DNA from 3 places in the Pseudomonas sp. GW821-FHT07B01 genome. Region 2 is predicted to be linked to each of the others. Evidence: riboswitches for the same ligand, from Rfam matches in the RefSeq annotation. Region 2 holds a riboswitch; each other region holds the start of a gene.

The links. Region 2 has a riboswitch for cobalamin ahead of cobW (cobalamin biosynthesis protein CobW). Riboswitches for the same ligand answer to the same signal wherever they lie in the genome.
Region 1: it holds a riboswitch for cobalamin, as region 2 does, so the genes downstream of both, AC07S6_RS00060 (ABC transporter substrate-binding protein) here and cobW (cobalamin biosynthesis protein CobW) in region 2, are expected to answer to the same signal.
Region 3: it holds a riboswitch for cobalamin, as region 2 does, so the genes downstream of both, cobO (cob(I)yrinic acid a,c-diamide adenosyltransferase) here and cobW (cobalamin biosynthesis protein CobW) in region 2, are expected to answer to the same signal.

What each region holds. Positions count from the first base shown of each region.
Region 1 is NZ_JBWKRA010000001.1:8,689-13,928, forward strand. It holds gene AC07S6_RS00045 (protealysin inhibitor emfourin) at 1-168, opposite strand, end outside; gene AC07S6_RS00050 (M4 family metallopeptidase) at 198-1,259, opposite strand; gene AC07S6_RS00055 (DNA/RNA non-specific endonuclease) at 1,396-2,325, shown strand; cobalamin riboswitch at 2,445-2,637, shown strand; gene AC07S6_RS00060 (ABC transporter substrate-binding protein) at 2,753-3,763, shown strand; gene AC07S6_RS00065 (FecCD family ABC transporter permease) at 3,760-4,764, shown strand; gene AC07S6_RS00070 (ABC transporter ATP-binding protein) at 4,761-5,240, shown strand, end outside.
Region 2 is NZ_JBWKRA010000020.1:99,307-104,546, reverse strand. It holds gene cobN (cobaltochelatase subunit CobN) at 1-2,473, opposite strand, end outside; gene cobW (cobalamin biosynthesis protein CobW) at 2,476-3,537, opposite strand; cobalamin riboswitch at 3,631-3,830, opposite strand; cobalamin riboswitch at 3,872-4,084, shown strand; gene AC07S6_RS20665 (CbtB domain-containing protein) at 4,182-4,370, shown strand; gene AC07S6_RS20660 (CbtA family protein) at 4,382-5,086, shown strand; gene AC07S6_RS20655 (cobalamin biosynthesis protein) at 5,083-5,240, shown strand, end outside.
Region 3 is NZ_JBWKRA010000001.1:275,883-281,122, reverse strand. It holds gene AC07S6_RS01315 (C40 family peptidase) at 166-795, shown strand; gene AC07S6_RS01310 (C40 family peptidase) at 940-1,479, shown strand; gene AC07S6_RS01305 (PQQ-dependent sugar dehydrogenase) at 1,603-2,916, opposite strand; cobalamin riboswitch at 3,016-3,262, shown strand; gene cobO (cob(I)yrinic acid a,c-diamide adenosyltransferase) at 3,342-3,953, shown strand; gene AC07S6_RS01295 (cobyrinic acid a,c-diamide synthase CobB) at 3,950-5,240, shown strand, end outside.

The sequences.
Region 1 (5,240 bases), on a different contig from region 2:
AGGCTCGGGATCGGTGCTTTGCGGCAACTGGAAAAAATCGCACGCTTCAATCAGTTGCCGCAACTCCTGCTGGTCGGGCTCGGGCAACGCGTCCAACTCTACCGTGCGCGGCTTGGCCAACCCCGGAAAAAACGCCGGTCCGCCGCTTTCCTTGATTGAAATTCGCATGGCTGTTCCTCGCCGCGCAGGCGGCTTCGTCAAACGTTTATACCTACCGCTTTCCAGCCTTCCTTGACTGCCTTGTGCTCAGCTTTGTTCACACCATAAAGCTGGCCGGCAATGTCGTGGGTGATGCGCGCAAAACGCAAAAACCCGGAATTGGGTCGCAGCCGCGAATCGCGCAGTGCGTCATACCAGATACGCCCGGCACGCTCCCAGGCGAACCCGCCAATCCGGGTGGCCACCTGATAGAACGCGTGGTTGGGAATGCCGGAATTGATATGCACCCCGCCATTGTCCTCGTAAGTTTGCACAAAATCATCCATGTGCCCAGGCTGTGGGTCTTTGCCCAGCAGCTTGTCATCAAACGCAGTGCCTGGCGCCTTCATCGAGCGCAGCGCCGTGCCCTTGATCTTTTTGGTAAACAGCCCCTTGCCGATCAACCAGTCGGCGTCCTCGGCCGTTTGCTTCAGCGCGTACTGCTTGATCAACGAGCCAAACACATCCGACAACGACTCGTTCAGCGCACCGGACTGGTTGAAGTACATCAGCTTGGCCTCATCCTCGGTCACGCCATGGGCCAACTCATGGCCAATAACGTCGAGTGCCACGGTGAAGCGGTTGAACAACTGCTGGTCACCATCGCCGAACACCATCTGGGTCGAATTCCAGAAGGCATTGTTGTAGTCCTGGCCGAAGTGCACCGTGGCGTCCAGCGCCATGCCCGCATCGTCGATGGAGTTGCGGTCGAAGACCTGGTCGAAAAAATCGAAGGTTGCGCCCAGGCCGTCATAGGCTTCGTCCACCGCGGCATCGCCACTGGCGGGCTGCCCTTCGCCGCGAATCAGCTTGCCGGGCAGGCTGTCGGTGTTTTCGGCACTGTAGATCGAGCGTTGCTTCTCGGCGCCCACGGCCAGTGCCATGCGGGCCGGGCCCTTGGCGGGTACCGCGACCATGCGCAACGAGCGAAACGTGCTGTCCTTGGCACGCGTGCGTAGTGCAACTTCCCGTTGGGCTTTGTCACCGTGGCGGGCGATCTGGTCGAACATGTACGGCGGGATCAGGCAAAAAATCGGGTTGCGCGGTTGGCGAACACACATGAGCTGGCTCCTTTTTGGCGTGTGATGAACGTCCGGGTAACGGTTTTCAGGATAGTCCTGAGTTCGCCACCTGGGCCAAATTGTCATGGTTTTGTGTTTCAGTGGTGTTTATCCCAGGCCCATAAGGAACATGCCCATGCCCGCCCGCGCAGCCAACATCGACCTTTCCCACCGCCCAAGGCTTGCCGACCTGCGCCCATTGGTCGCGGCCAGCCCCACCCTGCTGGAAGCCAGAGCCGCGACGCCGCGCGTCACCGCGGCCAAGGACCTCAAAAACCGCGCGGGCTATGCCGACGACTTCCTCAGCGACTTCGTGGTGCCATGGCCCACGGTTGACCAGCCACTGGCGGGCGATGTGCAACCCCAGCGCCTGGACTACACGCACTTCTCCATCACAATGTCGCGCGCTCGACGACTGGCGCTGTACGTGGGGGTGAATATCGATGGCGCCAAGCATGTGGACATCACGCGCAGCAACGACACCTGGGCCTACGATGGTCGCCTGCCCCTGGATGCGCAGGTAGGTGAAGACCTTTATGCCGGCAATGGCCTGGACCGCGGCCACCTGGTGCGGCGCCAGGACCCCAACTGGGGCGACGAGGCCAACACCGCCAACTTCGACACCTTTCACTTCACCAATTGCTCACCCCAAATGAGCGGCTTCAACCAGAAGACCTGGCTGGAGCTCGAAGACTACATCCTCGACAACACCCAGCGCTGGAAAGCCCGGGCCACGGTGTTTACCGGGCCAGTGTTCGCCGATGACGACCGACTGTACCGTGGCGTGAAAATCCCCAAGGCGTTCTGGAAAGTAGTGGCCTACCTCAGCGACGATGGCAAGCCTTCCGCCAGCGCCTACATGATTGACCAGAGCCGCGAACTGGGCCAACTCGACCTGGTATTCGGCCCGCTTCGAACCTACCAGCGCAGTGTGATTGCGATCGAACAACTGACCGGCATCCGCTTCGCCAACCTGGCCGACTACGACGGCTTCAGCAACGAAGAGCGCGCCACAGGCACCCGGATCGAAGCGTTGATCCGCGGCCCCCAGGATATTCGGCTCTGACGCTTCTTTTGTAGGAGCGAGCTTGCTCGCGAAGAACAGGAAAGCGCCGCGGGGCATCAGGTGCCCAGCGTTATCGTTGACGACCTTCGCGAGCAAGCTCGCTCCTACAGGGGGTGATCGCTTACCATACCGCCGCCGGTTCCCGTATGGGACTAACAGGGAATTCGAAACGCCGCACGCGACGTGAACCGAAACTGCCCCCGCAACTGTAGATGCCGAGCCTGCCCTTGAATGCCACTGGACCACGTCCGGGAAGGCGGGGCATGGCGACGACGCATCAGTCAGGAGACCTGCCGGCCCAGCTAACTCACTAACCGGCGGGGTGTCCGGGAAGGACATCCTGGCCCTGCGCATCAGCAGCCTCCATGGGCGTATTTCCGAGCCGTACCTCCCCTGCTGCACCTACGGTTCACAAGGAGATCGCCTCATGCTGCCACGCGTTACCGCCCTGATCGCAGGCTTGGGTATGTGTGCCCTGGCGCAAGCCGCGCCCACTCAGTACCCGCTGACCCTGCAAAACTGCGGCAGCACCCTGACCTTCCAGCACGCCCCCGCCCGCAGCGTCACCATCGGCCAGGCCGCCACCGAGATGCTGTATGCCCTGGGCGTGGGCGACAAGGTGGTCGGCACTTCGCTGTGGTTCAATAACGTGGCGGCGCAGTACAAGGCCCAGGACGATCACATCGAGCGCCTGGCCAACAACGAGCCCAGCTTCGAAGCCGTACTCGCCAAGCGCCCGCAACTGGTGGCCGCCGAGCTGGAATGGGTGGTGGGCCCCCAAGGCGTGGTCGGTACCCGTGAACAGTTTCATGAACTGAAGATCCCCACCTACCTGTTGCCGTCCGATTGCGAAGGCAAGGACAACCTGGTCGGCGCCGACGGCACGCGATTAGAGCCCTTTCGCATCGAGACGATCTACCAGAGCCTCCAGCAACTGGCGCAGATTTTCGACGTGCAGGATCGCGGCCAACAACTGACCGACGAACTCAAGGCGCGCCTGGCCAAATCCGTCGCCACGGCCCAGGGCAAGGGCTTGCAGCAAGCCAGCGCACTGGTGTGGTTCTCCAGCGCCGAAATGGCCAGCGACCCTTACGTAGCCGGCCACAAAGGCGTGCCGCAATTCATGCTGCAAACCCTTGGCCTGCGTAACGTGGTGCAGTCCGATGAAGAATGGCCTGCCGTCGGCTGGGAAACCATCGCCAAGGCCAACCCCACCTTCCTGGTGATCGCACGCATGGATCGCCGTCGCTACCCGGCCGACGACCATGAAAAGAAACTCGCCTTCCTGCGCAGCGACCCCGTGACCCGCAACATGGACGCGGTGAAGAACAACCGCATCATCATCCTCGACGCTCTGGCCTTGCAGGCGAGCCTGCGCACCTTCGAAGGCCTTGAACAACTGGCGGCCGCCATTGACGGCTACCACCTGGGCCAATGATGCGCACCCTACTCGCCCTGGCGTTGCTGCTGCTCGCCCTGCTCGCTGGCGTCGCCATCGGTGAAACCGCCATAGAACCGCAGGTGGTGCTGCAGGTGCTCGCCAATAAACTCTGGGGCGCCAGCTATGCACTGGACCCCATCGACGAAGGCGTGGTGTGGAACTACCGCCTCACCCGTGCATTGGTGGCCGCAGCTTGCGGCGCAGGGTTGGCAACGTGCGGGGTGATCCTGCAATCGCTGCTGCGTAACCCGCTGGCCGACCCGTACCTGCTGGGCATCAGCGCCGGCGCTTCAACCGGCGCGGTGCTCGTGGCCTTGATCGGCGTGGGCGGTGGCCTGGTGTCGTTGTCGGCGGGCGCGTTTGTGGGGGCGATGGCGGCCTTTGCGCTGGTGACTCTACTCGCACGAGCCAGCGGATCGTCCAGCGGCACCGGGCAGATTATCCTCGCGGGCATCGCCGGTTCACAGTTGTTCAATGCCCTGACCGCGTTCCTGATCACCAAGTCGGCCAGCTCCGAACAAGCCCGCGGCATTATGTTCTGGCTGCTGGGCAACCTCAGCGGCGTGCGCTGGCCGTCGGTGTGGTTGGCGGTGCCGGTGGCGGTCGTGGGGCTCGCCGTGTGCCTGTGGCACCGGCGTGCACTGGATGCGTTCACCTTCGGCAGCGACTCGGCAGCCTCCCTCGGCATCCCGGTGCGCCGCGTGCAATTTGTGCTGGTGGCCTGCGCCGCGCTGGTGACGGCGGTGATGGTATCCATCGTCGGCTCCATCGGGTTTGTCGGCTTGGTGATTCCCCATGCGGTGCGCCTGTTGCTTGGCACCGGGCATTCGCGTTTGCTGCCGGCCAGTGCCTTGGGTGGCGCGCTGTTTTTGATCGCTGCGGACGTGCTGTCGCGCACCTTGATCAAGGGCCAGGTGATTCCGGTGGGTGTGGTCACCGCATTGGTGGGCGCGCCGGTGTTTGCGCTGATCCTGATCGGCCGGAGGAATGCCCGATGAGCGTACTCAGTTGCCGCGGCCTGGGCTTCAAAGTGCGTGACGCGCAGTTGCTGCGTGACATTGACCTCGACGTGCAGTTGGGTGAAACCCTCGGTATCGTCGGGCCCAATGGTTCAGGCAAATCCACCCTGCTCAAATTGCTGGCCGGCTTGCGTGTGCCGGCCAGCGGCGAAGTTCGCCTGGGTGGCAAGCGGCTCGGTGAGTTGTCGCGCCGCACCATCGCGCAGCAATTGGCGGTCGTGGAGCAACAGGCCGACACCGACGACGCGATCCGCGTGTTCGACGCCGTGGCCCTGGGCCGCACGCCTTGGCTGTCGGCGTTGAGCCCGTGGTCACGCGAGGACGACGCCATCGTGCACCAGGCCCTACATGACGTAGACGCCACCCACCTGAGCCAACGCGCCTGGCGCAGCCTCTCGGGTGGCGAACGCCAGCGCGTGCACATCGCTCGCGCCCTGGCGCAACGCCCGCAGATT
Region 2 (5,240 bases):
CTGCGGGGCCGCAGGCATCCAGGCGTGGCGCGACGACGATGCGCAGGCCTTCGATCACCGCCTTCACCTCCTGCCAGCCGGGCTCTTCCAACTGTTCGATGGGGCCTTCCAGTGCCTGCTCGATCAAGCGCGCCGCGTACAACTCCAGACGTTCACGGGTATCCCCGGCCGTACGCCACAGCTGATCGTCAATCTTCTGCAACACCAACGGGCGCCGCCCCGTCCAGGGCTCGGCCAGTGCGCAATCGAGCGGATCAAACCCCAGGTCGAATGCCTTGGCCAACACTCGCAGCAGGCTCGACTGCGGGCCCCGGCCATCGCCACGGGGAATGCGCAACAGCGCCAGCAAGGTGTCGATACGCAAGCGGCCCTCGGGCGACTCGCCAAAGATATGCAGGCCATCGCGGATCTGCGATTCCTTCAAGTCGCACAGGTAGGTATCCAGGCGCGGCAGCCACACCGCCGCGTCCGCCTCACTGCCCAGTTCAAGCTCCTGGTCGATACGGGTTTCGCGCACCAGTTTGAGGATGTCTTTTTGCAGCTCCAGCGCACGGCGCGGGTCGAGCAATTGCGCCTCGTAATATTCGTCGGCCAATAACTCAAGGTCACGCAGCGGGCCGTAGGTTTCGGCGCGGGTCAGCGGTGGCATCAGGTGGTCGATGATCACCGCCTGGGTGCGCCGCTTGGCCTGGGCGCCCTCACCCGGGTCGTTGACGATAAACGGGTAGATATTCGGCAGCGGCCCCAGCAATGCATCCGGCCAGCAGTGCTCCGACAGGCCCACGCCTTTGCCGGGCAGCCACTCCAGGTTGCCGTGCTTGCCCACATGGATCACGCCGTGGGCGCCGTAGGTATGGCGTAGCCAGAAATAGAACGCCAGGTAGCCATGGGGCGGCACCAGGTCCGGGTCGTGGTACACCGCGCTGGCATCTACCTGGTAACCCCGGGCCGGCTGGATGCCGACAAAGGTCAGGCCCAGGCGCAGGCCGGCGACCATCAAGCGGCCATCGCGGCACATCGGATCGTTTTGCGGCGCGCCCCAACGCTCCAGCACGGCCTGGCGATTGGAGGCCGGCAAACGATCAAACATCGCCTGGTATTCCACAAGGCTCAGGCTTTGATGGCAGGGGCGCAGGTCGAGGCTGTCGAGATCGTTGGTGACGCCGCCGAGCAGTTCATGGATCAGCGCGGTGCCGCTGCCGGGCAGCCGCTCCGCCACCGGGTAGCCCTCGGCTTGCAAGGCGCGCAGGATATTCAGCGCTGCCGCCGGGGTGTCCAAGCCTACGCCGTTGCCGATGCGACCGTCGCGGGTCGGGTAGTTGGCGAGGATCAACGCAATCCGTTTCTCGGCATTGGGCACCCGCGCCAACTCGACCCAACGGCGTGCCAGCTCAGCGACAAAATCCATGCGTTCGGGCGCTGCGCGGTAGCACACCACGTCCGACTGGCTGCGCTCGCTGCGCCAGGCCAGATCCTTGAAACTGATCGGCCGGCTGATGATGCGCCCGTCCAACTCCGGCAAGGCAATGTGCATCGCCAGGTCGCGGGGCCCCAGGCCTTGTTCGCTGGCCTGCCAGCCGGGCTGGTTGTCCTGGGCGCAGATCGCCTGGATCACCGGGATATTACGGCGAAACGGGCGCAAATGCGGCGCTTCCGGGCTCGATTGGGCAAAGCCGGTGGTGTTCAGAATTACCGCGGCTTGCACGTCATCCAACAGGTCCTCGACCACCGTGAGGCAGCCGGGTTCTTTCAAACTGGCCACCGCGACAGGCAACGGGTTGAGGCCCGCCGCCTGTAAGCGCTGGCAGAACACATCAATAAAACCGGTATTGGCCGCCTGTAAATGGGAGCGGTAGAACAGCACCGCAGCCACGGGCCAATCGGCGTGCCAATCGGCCTGCCAGTCAGTGAGGCGGGCATTGGCGTTGTGCGGGTGATAGATCGCCGTGCGCGGCAGCGCTTGCGGCTCGGCCCAGACATAGTCGCGGCCCAGGTGGGCACTGGCCAGGCAATGGTAAAAATCCAGGGCATTGCCCAGGCCACCTTGGCGCAGGAAGTGCCACAGGCGCTCGCGGTGTTCGGCCGCAACGGTGCTCAGGCTGCTGAGTTCCGGGTCCGGGCGGTCGTCACCCGGCACTAGAATCAGGGTGACGCCGCGTTCGGCCAACTCCACCAGGCGCTCGATGCCGTAGCGCCAATACCCGATGCCGCCGTGCAATGACAGCAGGATGACCTTGGCGTGGCGCAATACCTCGTCGACGTACAGGTCGACCGAGGCATGGTTCTGCACCTGCATCGGGTTGGCCAGGCGCAGGCTGGGGTAATCCTCGGGCAATTGCTGGGCGGCTTCGGCGAGCAGCGCCAGGCTGGAATCGCCGCTGCACAGGATCACCAGTTCAGCGGGGGTCTGGCCAAGGTCAGCTATATTGTCGTCCGCGACGAAACCACCGGGTTGGGTCCTGAGCAGGTGCATGGTTAAACGCTGAGGGCAGCGCGCAATTGCGCTTCGAGGCCAGCGGCGTCCAGTTCCTGGCCGATCAGCACCAGGCGCGTGGTGCGTGCTTCGTCAGCGCCCCAGGCACGGTCGAAGTGTTTGTCAAAGCGCGTGCCCACGCCCTGGATCAGCAGGCGCATCGGTTTGTTGGGGATCGCGGCGAACCCTTTCACCCGCAGGATGCCGTGCTGCACCACCAATTGGGTCAGGGCGTCGAGCAGCAGCGCCTCATCGGCTTGGGGCAAGTCGATGGAGATGGAGTCGAAGGCATCGTGATCGTGGTCGTCTTCACCTTCGTGGTGATGGTCGTGATGGCTGTGACGCCCGTCGATATGTTCCTCGGAACCGACGCCCAGGCCGATCAGCACGTCCAGGGGCAGGCGACCGCTGCTGGCTTCGATGATCTTCACCGCGGCCGGCAGTTCTTCGGCGACTTCCAGGCGCACGCGGGCCAGGTCTTCGGCGCTGATAAGGTCGCTTTTGTTGAGGATCACCAGGTCGGCGCTGGCCAGTTGGTCGGCGAACAACTCATGCAACGGCGACTCGTGGTCCAGGTTCGGGTCAAGTTTGCGCTGGGCGTCGACCTGGTCCGGGAAGGCGGCAAAGGTACCGGCGGCCACGGCCGGGCTGTCGACCACGGTGATCACCGCGTCAACGGTGCAGGCGCTGCGGATTTCCGGCCACTGGAAGGCTTGCACCAACGGCTTGGGCAGGGCCAGGCCCGAGGTTTCGATGAGGATATGGTCCAGGTCACCGCGACGGGCGACCAATTCGCGCATCACCGGAAAGAACTCTTCCTGCACCGTGCAGCACAGGCAACCGTTGGCCAGTTCGTAGACGCGGCCATTGGCTTCTTCTTCGGTGCAACCGATAGAACACTGCTTGAGGATTTCACCGTCGATGCCCAGCTCGCCGAACTCGTTGACGATCACCGCAATGCGACGGCCCTGGGCGTTGTCGAGCATATGGCGCAACAGCGTGGTTTTGCCCGAGCCAAGGAAGCCGGTAACGATGGTGACGGGAAGTTTGGCCAGTGTTTTCATCGGATGCCCTTTGGGGCGGGCATACGGGACGACAGGCCCTGCGGCGGCGCGCAGCAGCGGATTTCGTCACCGGATCACCCCGCCCGGTTGAATTGGAAAATCGGTTGCGAGGCAGGTCTCCTGGCTTGGGGTGTGCAGGTCTTGCGACCAACGCTGACTGCGCCTTCCCGCCCTATCGGCAGTGGCGTGGCAGTCAACTGAACCCTTCACAGTTGCGGGGGCAGCCGCGGCTTGAACCGCGTTCCCTTCTTAGCTTCGGCCTGGGCCGAAGAACCTCGAAGATGCAAGGCTACAGTGGCTTGCAGCATTTGACTACCGTCCCGGCCCATGCTCTCCTACACGCCTTGTTTCGGGTGCCCTTCACAGGGTGAAACGGGAAACCGGTGCGTCATAGACCTATGACCAGTCCGGTGCTGCCCCCGCAACGGTAAGCGAGCGAAGCGTCACGGCCACTGTGCTTTTGCATGGGAAGGCGATGCTTTCAGGAGGACTCTTTCAAGAGCCGCCCCTCGCAAGCCCGGAGACCGGCCCGAAAAATTCAGATAACAAACCCGCGGTGGGCGGGCGCTGTTCAGAACCCTGCGTGCCTGGCGCGTGGGGTTTTCATGCGCTCGTTTCACCCTGACACCTGAAAGGGACGCGCCATGTCGATCATCAGCAGCACTTCGCACACCGCTACTAGCACCGCCACCCTCAGCCAACGCCTGACCGCCGCCATCGGTGCGTCGATCCTTGGCGCGTGCCTGGTGTATTTCGCCGGGTTCTCGCATATCGAGGCGGTGCACAACGCCGCCCACGATACCCGCCACAGCGCTGCGTTCCCGTGCCATTGAGAGCTGCCGACATGATCAAGCGTATTGCGCAAACCGCAGGGTTCACTGGGCTTTTGGCTGCCTTGCTGCTGACCCTGCTGCAAAGTTTCTGGGTGGCACCGCTGATCCTGCAGGCGGAAAGCTTTGAAAAAGCCCCGCCAGCCGCCGAAATGGTGCACGAGCACGCCGCTGGCGCTGCTGCCCACAGCCACGATGCCCAAGCCTGGGAGCCGGAAGATGGCTGGCAGCGTGTGTTGTCCACCACTGGAGGCAACCTGGTGGTGGCCGTAGGCTTTGCACTGATGCTCGCCGGCCTCTACACGCTGCGTGCGCCGACCCGCACCGCCCAAGGCCTGCTCTGGGGCCTGGCCGGCTACGCGACCTTTGTACTGGCCCCCACCCTGGGCCTGCCACCGGAACTGCCGGGCACTGCGGCCGCGGACCTGACACTGCGCCAGACCTGGTGGATCGGCACCGCAGCCTCCACCGCCGCCGGCCTGGCGCTGATCGTGTTCGGTCGCAATTGGCTGTTGAAAGGCCTTGGGCTGGCGATTCTTGCCGTGCCCCACGTCATCGGCGCGCCGCAACCTGAGGTACATTCGATGCTGGCCCCGGAGGCGCTCGAAGCGCAGTTCAAGATCGCCTCGCAATTGACCAACGTCGCTTTCTGGCTGGCCCTGGGCCTGATCAGCGCCTGGTTGTTCCGCCGCAACCGCGACGACCAATACTCGGCATGATCCTGGTTGTCGGCTTGGGCTGCCAGCGGGGCTGTGAGGTTCACAGCCTGCTGGCGTTGCTCGACAGCGCCCTGGCCGAGGCCAGCATTGAGCGCTCACACATTACGGCGCTGGCAAGCATTGAGCCCAAACGCGATGAGCCCGGGATGCTGGC
Region 3 (5,240 bases), on a different contig from region 2:
CCTGCGTTTGAGCCCGAGGGGCTACGCAACTGAACCGAAAAATGGAATCACGGCTTAGATGGCATAGTCGAAACGATAAGTCACATAGATCGCGATTGAATTTGCAAATCGATGTGATAGAGGGCATAGTCTCGGCTTCTTTACACATCAGCCACGGTCGTGCCCATGCTAAATCGCTTCGCACCCCTCGTGCCTCTCGCACTCGTTACCCTGTTGTTCGGTTGCGCCTCCCACCCTCAGCAGGTGGCAGAACAGCAAAAACCACAGGTTCAAAATCAGGCAAAGTTCGTTGCTGCACAGTCTGCTTCTGTTTATGAAGAAGAGGTGGCAACCGAAAAAGAACTCGCCGAGTTCTCTGACAGCAAGCCTTACCAACTGCCTCTTCTGGCCGACAGTATCCTTGAGCGCGGCATGTCCTTGATCGGTACCCGTTACCGTTTCGGCGGCACCTCTGAAGCCGGTTTTGATTGCAGTGGGTTCATTGGCTACCTGTTTCGTGAAGAAGCCGGCATGAATCTGCCGCGCTCTACACGCGAGATGATCAACGTGAATGCACCGTTGGTCGCACGCAACAACCTCAAGCCCGGTGATCTGCTTTTCTTTAGTACCAGTGGTCGCGGTCGTGTCAGCCACGCCGGTATCTACCTGGGCGATAACCAGTTTATTCACTCCAGCAGCCGCCGCAGTGGTGGTGTTCGGGTCGATAACCTGGGTGACAGCTACTGGAGCAAAACCTTCATCGAAGCCAAGCGTGCACTCGCCATGGCTCCGACTACGGTTACCGCTAGTAAGTAAAGTTAAAGTGATACTTGAAGTTTGACGTGTAAGCGCTAGAATCCCTGGACATTGTTGTCATCCGTTCGCGCGAGCTTTGCTTGCGCGTTCTGGTTTTCAACGTTCGGCAGCGAAAGCCGCATCCAGACCAGGATTGTTCTGCACATGTCGACCTCGGCCCGCCTGATGCTTATTGTTTGCGCCGCGCTGCTCAGCGCCTGCGCCAGTCGTACACCGCCGCCCGCGCCTGTCGCGGTCAAGCCTAAGCCGGTGTTCAACTATGCCACCCAGAATTTCTCGCCTGCTGCCGAAGACGTGCTCTTTCGTGCGCTGGGCCTGGTCGGCACACCTTACCGCTGGGGCGGCAACACACCGGACTCGGGGTTTGATTGCAGTGGCCTGATCGGCTTTGTATTCCGCGACGCTGCCGGCATCTCATTGCCGCGCACCACCCGTGAATTGATCGTGATGCGTGCCCAGGACGTCAGCGAACAAAACCTGCAAACCGGCGACCTGCTGTTCTTCGCTACCGGTGGTGGTTCGCGGGTCAGCCATGCGGGCATCTATGTGGGGGAGGGCCGCTTCGTACACGCGCCTCAAACCGGCGGTACGGTGAAGCTGGATACGCTATCCAAAGCGTATTGGCAGAATGCCTACCTGAGTGCCAAACGCGTGTTGCCAGGAAATCTGGCGCGTAATCCCTGAATCAATAAAACTCCAAAATGTGGGAGCGGGCTTGCCCGCGAATGCAGTGTGTCAGTCAACGGCTTAGTTGGCTGGGCCACCGTAATCGCGGGCAAGCCCGCTCCCACATTGGTATGTGGTTATTTACTTAACAGCCGACACCCGCCAAACCTTATTGCCCACATCATCGGCCACCAGCAAATCCCCCTGCTGATCTATCACCACGCCGACCGGCCGGCCCATGGCTTTCTCATTGCTATCAAGAAACCCCGTCAGCACATCCACCGGTTGCCCTTTCGGCTGGCCCCCTTCGAAGGGAACGAAAATCACCTTGTAGCCACTGTGCGGCTTGCGGTTCCAGGAACCATGCTGGCCGATAAATGCGCCATTACTGAAGGGAGCGGGCAGTTTGCTGCCCTCGGCGAAGGTCAGCCCCAGCGACGCAGTATGAGGGCCTACCGCATAGTCGGGAGCGATGGCCTTGGCGACCATGTCCAGGTTCTGCGGGGTGACACGCACATCCACATGCTGGCCGTAATAACTGAAAGGCCAGCCGTAGAAGCCGCCATCCTTGACCGAGGTGATGTAATCCGGCACCAGGTCACTGCCGATTTCATCGCGCTCGTTGACTGCCGTCCACAGCTTGCCGCTCTGTGGCTCCCACGCCATGCCGTTGGGGTTGCGCAGGCCGGAGGCAAAAATGCGGTGTTGGCCGCTGGCGCGGTCGACTTCCCAAATGGCGGCGCGGCCCTGTTCGGCTTCCAGGCCGTTTTCGCCGACGTTGCTGTTGGAGCCGACGCTCACGTACAGCTTGCTGCCGTCCTGGCTGGCCACCACATTTTTGGTCCAGTGGTGGTTCAAGGGGCCACCGGGTAAATCCACCACCTTGGTGCCTGGGGAGGTGATCGCGGTTTCACCTGGCTGATAGGGGAAGCGCAGCAACTTATCCGAATCGGCCACATATAAGTCGTTGCCCACCAGGGCCATGCCAAACGGCGAGTTGAGGTTTTCCAGGAACACCGTGCGAGTTTCTGCCACGCCATCATGGTCGGCATCGCGCAGCAAGGTAATGCGGTTCGGGCTCGGCACGCCGGCGCCAGCGCGGTCCATGACTTTTTCCATCACCCAGCCGCGCACGCCTTTGGCATCGTCCGGCTTGGGCGGTGCATTGGTCTCGGCCACCAGCACGTCGCCGTTGGGCAGCACGTAGAGCCAGCGCGGGTGGTCCAGGCCTTCGGCGAATGCGGCCACTTGGGTGCCTGCGGCCGCGATTGGCTTGGCGCCTTCGGGCCAGCCGATGGCCGGGGCGATATTGACAGTGGGGATCAGCGTCTTGTTCGGTTCCGGCAGCCGGGGCGAGGGCCCGGTGCCGTCGGCGACCTGCAGGGTTGAGCTTTCGCCGCACGCAGCGAGGCTACCGGCGAACATGATCAGTAGGGCGAGTCGGGTTTTAGGCATGGTTTTCTCCTTGATACCTGTAGGGGTAGAGAAGCACGAACGGCAGATGGTTCAAGTACAAGGCCAGCTTTAATTGACGCTCCACCCCCAACCCACTAACCTTCGCGGCTTGTTCCAGGTGCTCTGTGGCGCGCGCGTCGACAGAGTGAAACAGGGAAGCCGGTGAGTGAGCGCACTTGTACACAGTGCCGCCGCGATTCCGGCGCTGCCCCCGCAACGGTAAATGAGTCAAGACGGTGCTGTTTGCCACTGTATCGCGTGCGATATGGGAAGGCGCACCCTCGGCTGCTTGCTATCAAAAGCGCCACTCATGAGCCCGGAGACCGGCCTGGATCATCCAACAGCATCACGGTGGGCGATGCTTGGCTGTCTGTTTTTTCTTTTTCCTGCCCGCCGTTTTTGTCCAGCCCCAACGGAGAGCTGCCATGACTGATTCCCCCGACCGCGACGAACGCCACCTGGCGCGCATGCTGCGCAAAAAAGCCGTGATTGACGAGCGCATCGCCAATTCCCCCAACGAGTGCGGCCTGCTGCTGGTGCTGACCGGCAACGGCAAAGGCAAGAGCAGTTCGGCGTTCGGCATGTTGGCCCGGGCCATGGGGCATGGCATGCAATGCGGTGTGGTGCAGTTCATCAAGGGGCGTAACAGCACCGGCGAAGAATTGTTTTTCCGCCGCTTCCCCGAGCAGGTGCGCTTTCACGTGATGGGCGAAGGTTTCACCTGGGAAACCCAGGATCGCCAGCGCGATATCGCCGCTGCCGAAGCGGCTTGGGCAGTGTCCCGGGCCATGTTGAATGACCCTTCCATCGGCTTGGTGGTGCTGGATGAACTGAACATCGCCCTCAAGCACGGTTACCTTGACCTGGACCAGGTACTCAGCGACCTGCAAGCCCGCCCGCCCATGCAGCATGTGGTGGTCACCGGCCGTGGCGCCAAGCCTGAGCTGATCGAAATGGGCGACACCGTCACCGAAATGGGCATGCTCAAGCACGCGTTCCAGGCCGGTATCAAGGCACAGAAAGGCGTCGAACTTTGAATCAGCCCCGTCATTGCCCGGCCGTATTGATCGCCGCTCCGGCGTCCGGCCAGGGCAAAACCACGGTCACCGCCGCGTTGGCCCGTTTGCACCGCAACCTGGGGCGCAAGGTGCGCGTGTTCAAATGCGGGCCGGACTTTCTCGACCCGATGATCCACGAGCGTGCCAGTGGCGCGCCGGTGTACCAGTTGGACATGTGGATGGTGGGCGAGCAGGAAAGCCGCCGCCTGCTCTGGGAGGCGGCGGGGGAGGCTGACCTGATCCTCATCGAAGGCGTGATGGGCCTGTTCGACGGCACGCCTTCCAGCGCTGACCTGGCGCGGCACTTCGGTGTACCGGTGCTGGGCGTGATTGATGGCACGGCTATGGCCCAGACGTTCGGCGCCCTGGCCCTGGGGCTGGCGCGCTATCAGCCCGACCTGCCATTCGCCGGCGTGCTGGCCAACCGCGTCGGCACCCTGCGTCATGCGCAATTGCTTGAAGGCAGCCTCACTGAGGGCTTGCGTTGGTACGGCGCGTTATCCCGTGAGACCGGCATCGAACTGCCCAGCCGCCACCTGGGCCTGGTGCAAGCCAGCGAACTGAATGACCTTGATATACGCCTGGATGCCGCCGCCCAGGCGTTGGGCAGCAGTTGCGAAGTGGCCCTGCCGCCGCCGGTGACCTTTGCCGCGCCGCACGTGATCGAAACCGAACCCTTGCTGGCCGGTGTGCGGATTGCCGTGGCCCGTGACGAAGCCTTTGCCTTTACCTACGGCGCCAGCCTGGATCTGTTGCGGGCAATGGGCGCGGAGCTGAAGTTCTTCTCACCGATCCATGATCGCCAATTGCCTCAAGCTGACAGCCTCTATCTGCCCGGCGGGTATCCGGAACTGCACCACCAGGCATTGTCGGCCAATACCTCGATGCTGGGCGCAATTCGTGCTCATCACGCCGCTGGCAAGCCACTGCTCGCTGAATGTGGCGGCATGCTCTATCTGCTCGACTCCTTGACCGATGTGGGCGGTACACGCGCCGAACTGGTTGGCTTGTTGCAAGGCGATGCGGTGATGCAGAAGAAACTCGCGGCCCTGGCGCTGCAAAGTGTCGAGCTGCCGGAGGGGACCTTGCGTGGGCATACCTATCATCATTCTCTGACCAGTACCGAATGGGCGCCGATTGCCCGTGGACTTAGCCCTAACGGCGGGCGCGGTGCCGAAGCGGTTTACCGACAGGGTCGTTTGACCGCCTCCTATGTGCACTTTTATTTTCCGTCGAATCCTGGCGCGGTGGCCGCGTTGTTCGCGC